Regions from separate parts of the Sphingomonas sp. AAP5 genome, predicted to be linked through region 2. Evidence: riboswitches for the same ligand, from Rfam matches in the RefSeq annotation. Region 2 holds a riboswitch; the other holds the start of a gene.

Region 1 (3,403 bases), 1.1 Mb from region 2:
GGCAGGAGACGACGCTGTTCTCGATCATCACGAACCTGATGCATCACGGCATGACGATCGTTGGCCTCGACTACGGCTTCCAGGGCATGACCGGCGTCAAGGAAGTGGTCGGCGGCACGCCGTATGGCGCATCGACGATCGCCGATGGTGACGGCAGCCGCCAGCCGCATGCCGAAGAGCTCGCCGGCGCGCGCTATCAGGGCAAGCGCATCGCCGAGACGGCGGCCAAGCTCAAAGCCTGAACCATTTGCGCCTCCGCCGCTCGACCGGAGCGATGATCGGCGGCGGCAGCAATTGCGGGAGCATGACGGGTGGCGGCACCGACGGTGGCTTGAGCCAGAGGTCGGATATGTCGGTCACCCGCGGGCTCGCCGGGTAGCTCGCGCGCGCGCGGCCGACCGCCAGGCGCGCGCGCGTCGCGCCAGGCACCTTCAGATTGGCGCCGACCCAGCGCCAATGCCACGGCTCCCACGTGACGCCTTGCGCATTGCCGATCGGGAACGACAGTTCGAAACCGAAGTCGGGCGCGTGGCTGATCAACCAGCGACCGGCGGGAGTCGTCGCGATGCAGCTGTCGACATCGGCGCATCCCGCCGACGGCCGGATCGCGAAGTCGATCGCATAGCCCGTTGCGTGCTCGCTGAACCCCGGCGGCGCGACCGTCAGCGCGCGCATCGCCGGGTCGCCGCAATGGCCGCGTCGGCGATTGTGGCAAAAGACCGCGCGCTGGTGCGCAATCGAGCGGAAGCACGACAGGCCGCGGAGCGTCTTGCCTACGCTGGGCGTCAGCGCGGCGGCGGTCAGCATCCGCGCAAGGTCGGGCGCGGCATCGCGATTGATCACGCAAGGCTGGCCGACCGCGAAACCGGGCGGCGCCGCAACCAGATCGCCGATTGCGACTTCAGGATAGGGCAGGTGGCCAAGCATGCGTCCGTCGGCCATCGCAGCGGGGAGGTCGCCGGGATAAAGGCCCGCCGGAACAGCCGTTTGGGCGAGCGTGGGGGAAGCCGCCCACGGCGCGAACGCGATCCCCATCGCCCAAGTTCGCATCGCTCGCACGGCGCGGGCTCTGGCATGTCGGCGCTTGCGGTGGCAAGGGGGTGGGATGCTAGCCAATCATGTTCTTTTCCTCGACGGCGAGGCGCTTGTCATCGACAAGCCCGCCGGTCTCCCGGTCGATCGTCCGCGCGATGGGTCGCTCTCCCTCGAAAACCATCTCGACGGGCTGACCTTCGCCTTCAAGCGCTGGCCGGTGCCGGTGCATCGGCTCGATCGCGACACGTCGGGCTGCCTGCTGCTGTCGCGCAATCCCAAGGCGCACGCGCGGCTGCAACAGGCGTTCGAGCAGGGTCTCGTGCGCAAGCGCTATCTCGCGGTGCTCGAGGGTGTGGTCGAGGGTGAAAGCGGGCTGATCGATCTCGCGCTTGCGAAGGTCAGCACCGAAGAGACCGGCTGGCGGATGGTCGGCGATCCGCTCGGCGCCAAGGGCAGCAAGGCATCGCGGACCGCGTGGCGCGTGCTGTCGATCAAGGACGGGCGCAGCTTCGTCGAGTTCATCCCCGAGACCGGCCGAACGCACCAGATCCGCGTCCATGCCGCCGAGGCGCTCGGCGCGGCGGTGGTCGGCGATCCGATCTACGGCAACGGGACCAAGGCGAACGGCGCCGCAACGCTGCTCCACGCCGCCGAACTGATGGTGCCACGGGCGGGCAAGGAGCCGATCATCGCCAAGGCGCCGCTCCCCGAGCGCTTCATCGCGGCGGGATTTACCGAAGCTGATGCCGCGCCCGCGCAATAGCGCTTTCCTCGCGTGACCTGACCGACTAAGCCCCGCGCTCCCCGGGGGGCCGCTAATGCGCGGCTGAGAGGTGGGCTGCAGCCCACGACCCGCTGAACCTGATCCGGTTGATACCGGCGTAGGGAGGGCTGGCGGCAGACTCCGTTACCCCTCCGTGTAGGAGTGACGACGGATGACACGCAGGCTTTCCACGACCGACGGCATCGCGCGCGGCGCGCTCGGCTTCGCGCTGCTGTCGAGCGCGGTGCTCGCGGTCCCGGCGTTCGCCGAGGACAAGGACCCGCCCGGCGATATCGTCGTCACCGGCCATCCCGATCCCGAAGGCCTGCTGCCCGACCAGCACGCGCCCAAGGCGCAAAGCGCGATCTCGGCCGATTTCATCACCAAGCAAGCGCCCACGCTCAACGCGTTCCAACTCATCGGCCTGCTGCCCGGCGCGAACGTCTCGTCGAGCGACCCCTACGGCCTGTCGACCAGCTCGAGCCTGACGCTGCGCGGGCTCGGGCAGGACGAGATCGGCGTGCTGCTCGAAGGCGCGCCGCAGAACGACATCGGCTATTATTACGCCTATCCGGCGCAATTCGCCGATGCCGAGAATCTCAAGCAGATCACGCTCGCGCAAGGCGCGGTCGATCTCGACTCGCCGACCGTCGGCGGGGCGGGGGGGCTGCTGTCGCTCACGCTCGACGATCCCAAGGCGAGCCCGCAGGCGCTCGTCAATCTCTCGCTCGGATCGTACGCCGCGCGGCGCGCCTTCGTGCGGGTCGATACCGGCACGATCGGCCGGACCGGGCTCAAGGCGTTCGTGTCCTACTCCAACATCCGCGCCGACAATTGGCGCGGGGCGGGGTTCGACACGCGCCAGCATGTCGACGCCAAGCTGCTCAACGAATGGGGCAACGGCAACCGCGCGAGCCTCGCCGTGTCGTTCAACGATGCCAATTCCTCGACCTATCCCAGCCCGACGCTCGCCGACTGGAAGGCTGAGGGGCGGGGGTTCAATTACGACCGCAGCTATAGCGCCGGGAACACCAATTACTGGCGGCTTCACCGCGCGCCGTTCCGCAACGTCTATCTCGCGGCACCGCTGCATCTGGTGCTCAATGATCGGCTGACGCTCGACACGACGAGCTATCTCCAGTTCGGCTACGGCAATTCGCCCTACGGCACGGCGCTCTCGACCACGGGCAATTACCTCGGCACCGAGGCGCTGGGGCCGGTCGCGCTGCCCGGCGCGGTCGACGGCACGGCGACCGTGCTCGGTAACTATACCGGCGACCAGTTCCGCGGCGGCACCGTCGCCAAGCTCACGCTGGCCGCCGGAGCGCACCGGATCACGGCTGGCCTGTGGTTCGATTACGGCAAGGACCGCGTGCTGCAGACCTATGGCGCGGTGCGTGCGGACGGGCGCCCGGTCGATCCGTGGGGCTATCAGGATACGGCGATCCGCACTGCCGACGGTCGCTTGCTGGCGTATGAGGATCAGCGCACGCTCACGGTGACCAAGGGTTTCTTCCTCGCCGACAGCATTACGCTCACCCCGCGGCTGACCATCGACGTCGGGTTCAAGGGCGTCGATCTGCTCCGCAATGGGCGCAATTATTT
Region 2 (3,403 bases):
GATCATCGCCGCGCCGATCCCGCTGGTGATATGGTCGTAGCCCGGCGCGATATCGGTGGTGAGCGGCCCTAGCGTATAGAAGGGCGCCTCGCCGCACACTTCGAGCTGCTTTTTCATATTCTCTTTGATCTTGTGCATCGGCACATGGCCGGGGCCTTCGATCATCACTTGGACGTCGCTCTTCCAGGCGCGGTGGGTGAGTTCGCCGAGCGTGTAGAGCTCGCTGAACTGCGCTTCGTCGTTGGCGTCGGCGATCGAGCCGGGGCGCATGCCGTCGCCGAGTGAGTAGGCGATGTCATACGCCTTCATGATCTCGGTGATCTCGTCGAAGCGCTCGTAGAGGAAGCTCTCCTTGTGGTGCGCGAGGCACCATTTCGCCATGATCGAGCCCCCGCGCGAGACGATCCCGGTAACGCGCTTCGCGGTCATCGGGATATAGGCAAGCCGCACGCCGGCATGGATCGTGAAGTAATCGACGCCCTGCTCGGCCTGTTCGATCAGCGTGTCGCGGAAGATGTCCCAGGTGAGGTCCTCGGCAACGCCGCCGACCTTTTCGAGCGCTTGATAGATCGGGACGGTGCCGATCGGCACGGGGCTGTTGCGCAGGATCCATTCGCGCGTGTCGTGGATGTGGCGACCGGTCGAGAGGTCCATCACCGTGTCGGCCCCCCAGCGGATCGACCAGACCATCTTGTCGACCTCGGCCGCGACGTTGCTCGCAACGGCGGAGTTGCCGATATTGGCGTTGATCTTGACCAGAAAGTTGCGCCCGATCGCCATCGGTTCGGATTCGGGATGGTTGATGTTGTTGGGGATGATCGCCCGCCCCCGCGCGATTTCATCGCGGACGAATTCGGGCGTCACGTAATCCGGGATCGATGCGCCGAAGTCCTGGCCGTCGCGGATCAGCTTTTCCTTGGCGGCAGCGCGCCCGAGATTTTCGCGGATCGCGACGTATTCCATCTCGGGGGTGATGATGCCGCGTCGCGCATAGTGCATCTGGCTGACATTGGCGCCGGGCTTGGCGCGCAGCGGGCGTTTAACGACATTGGGATATTGCGGTACGCCAGCCGAACGATCGGGGCCGGTCAAGCCATTGTCTTCGGGACGAATTTCGCGCGCAGTGTATTCCTCGACGTCGCCGCGCGCGAGGATCCAGTCGCGCCGCAGCGTCGGCAAGCCGACGTGGATATCGATCCGCGCTTTGGGGTCGGTATAGGGCCCCGACGTGTCGTAAACGCGCAAGGGCGGCTCGCCACACGATGGTTCGAGGAGGATCTCGCGCATCGCGACGCCTGGCCCTGGAATCGCTGCCGAGGGCACGTAGATCTTGCGCGAGCCACGGATCGGGCCAGTCGTCACGCCGATTTCGGTACGCGCGGGAATATCTGCCATGCTCTTCGCTCCAAAATCGCAAGGAGCAAAGACGGTTTCCGGGCGGTCACCGCTCCCTCCCTACGCCCGTATTAACGGGATCAGGTTGATGCGGGTCGGGGGCTCGTGCCCCCCTCTCAGCCGCCGATCAGCAGCCCCCCGGGGAATGGCGTCAGTCTAGGCGCTCGCGCGCCGCGTGCAACTAGTTTGCGGCGCTGGTGCGGATGTTGCCGTTGAGGCCGTTGGGGAAGAAGCCCCCGCCGACCACGGCGTTCTTGTTGAGATAGACAACGTTGAGCACCTGGCCCGCGGTACGGCCGTAGACGAGGCCGTTGGCATCGACCGGAACGAGGTTAGAGGTCGTCGCGGTGCCGGTAATGCCCTGATCGATGTCACTCGTGCCATCGAGGCTATCGCGCGCGTCGCTGATCAGCCCGGCACTGACGCGCAGGCTCGGGGTGGCGAGGCCCTTCGAATAGAGCACGGTCCGGATCAGGCCGGCGTGGTACGCCTCGGTCGCGAGGATGCCCGCAGCGGCATCGAGCAGCAATGTCGTGTTGATCGTCTGCGCAGCGCCCTTGTATGCGGTCACGCCGACATCTTCGAAGATGAACGCACCGAGCAGGAAGTTTTCGTCGCTGGCGTAAGGGTCGAAGGTGCCGTTGACGCGATCGACGACGCCATTGGTGGTTGCGATCCCGGCTGCGCGCGCGGCGGCCGAGAAGGCGCCATTGGCGCCGCCATCGATGTTGATCGACGGCATCGCAACCGCGGCCGCGCCGAGTGCCGAACGCAGGAAGGCGACATGGGCGACTTCGTCGGCGGCGATCTCGACCGCATATTGCTGGACGATCGGATCGGTGAAAGTGACCTTGCGGCCGCCCGTCACGGTGCCCTGGACGGTCTGGTTGCCATCGCCCTTGGCGATCAACGCATTGGGTAGCCCTGCGCCAGTGACGGCATAGCTGTAGAACTGCGCTTCGAGATATTCGAGGTTGAGCGCAAAGTTGAGCGTGTCCTGGTCCTGCAGCGTGCTGGTCGAGCTCGGGCTCGGCGTCGGCGTTGCGGTTGCCGTCGCGCCTGGATCGGTGCTCGTCGAGCCGCTGCCGCCGCAGGCCGACAGCAGCGATGCGCCGCCAACGGCGAGCGAGGCGACGCCCGCGCTGCGCAGGAAATTACGGCGCTCGGCGCGGCGGCGTTCGCCGGCGTCGAGAACCTGCAAGAGGATGTCGCTATCGATCACTGGGGAACTCCCGTTCGGGCAAGCTGGAAGGCGTCAGGCTAAAGGTATCGGGCGGCTCAATTCGCGGTGCTGGTCACGATGGTGCCATTGAGCCCATTGGGGAAGAAGCCCCCCTTCGCGACAGCCAGACTGTTGAGGTAGACGATATTGAGCACGTTCCCGGTCGAGCGGCCATAGGCGATGCCGTCGAGCCCGGTGGGGACTATGTTCGATGCCGTCAGGCCGTTGAGCGCGGCGAACTGGCTGTTCGCGACGACTGCCGAGGCAATGCCCTGATCGTCGTCCGAGGTCCCGTCGAGCTTGTCGCGAACGTCGGAGATCGCGCCCGCCGCAGTGCGCAGCGACGGCGTCGCCAGGCCCTTGCTGTACAGCACGGTGCGGATGATCGAGGCATGATAGGCCTCCGCGGCGAGGATGCCTGCCGCCGCGTCGATATAGGCCTTGGTCGTCAGCAGCGAGGCCGCGCCCTTATAGGCGGTGACGCCGACATCTTCGAACAGGAAGGCGGCAAGCAGGAAGTTCTGGTCGTTGGCGTAAGGGTCGAAAGTGCCGTTGACGTTGTCGACCGCGCCGCTTGCATTGGTCGCGAGGCCGGCGGCGCGCGCAGCGACCGTGAAGGCGCTCGTGGCGGTGCTGCCGATGTCGATCGCGGGCTGCGCGACGGCGACGGTGCCGAGCTGGCTGCGAAGGAAGGCGACGTGCTGCGTTTCGTCACCGGCGATCTCGCGCGCATATTGCGCGACGAGCGGATCGCTGAAGCTGACCTGGCGGCCACCCGTGACCGTT

What was found. A riboswitch is a leader RNA that binds a small molecule or an ion and turns the genes downstream of it on or off. The one in region 2 is predicted to bind thiamine pyrophosphate.
Region 1: it holds a riboswitch for thiamine pyrophosphate, as region 2 does, so the genes downstream of both, E2E30_RS10270 (TonB-dependent receptor) here and thiC (phosphomethylpyrimidine synthase ThiC) in region 2, are expected to answer to the same signal.

What each region holds. Positions count from the first base shown of each region.
Region 1 covers NZ_CP037913.1:2,224,890-2,228,292, reverse strand. Annotated here, with positions in the region: gene wrbA (NAD(P)H:quinone oxidoreductase) at 1-242, shown strand, start outside; gene E2E30_RS10280 (M15 family metallopeptidase) at 232-1,035, opposite strand; gene E2E30_RS10275 (RluA family pseudouridine synthase) at 1,106-1,798, shown strand; TPP riboswitch at 1,831-1,940, shown strand; gene E2E30_RS10270 (TonB-dependent receptor) at 1,971-3,403, shown strand, end outside.
Region 2 covers NZ_CP037913.1:3,354,870-3,358,272, forward strand. Annotated here, with positions in the region: gene thiC (phosphomethylpyrimidine synthase ThiC) at 1-1,395, opposite strand, end outside; TPP riboswitch at 1,436-1,546, opposite strand; gene E2E30_RS15510 (ferritin-like domain-containing protein) at 1,577-2,617, opposite strand; gene E2E30_RS15515 (ferritin-like domain-containing protein) at 2,674-3,403, opposite strand, start outside.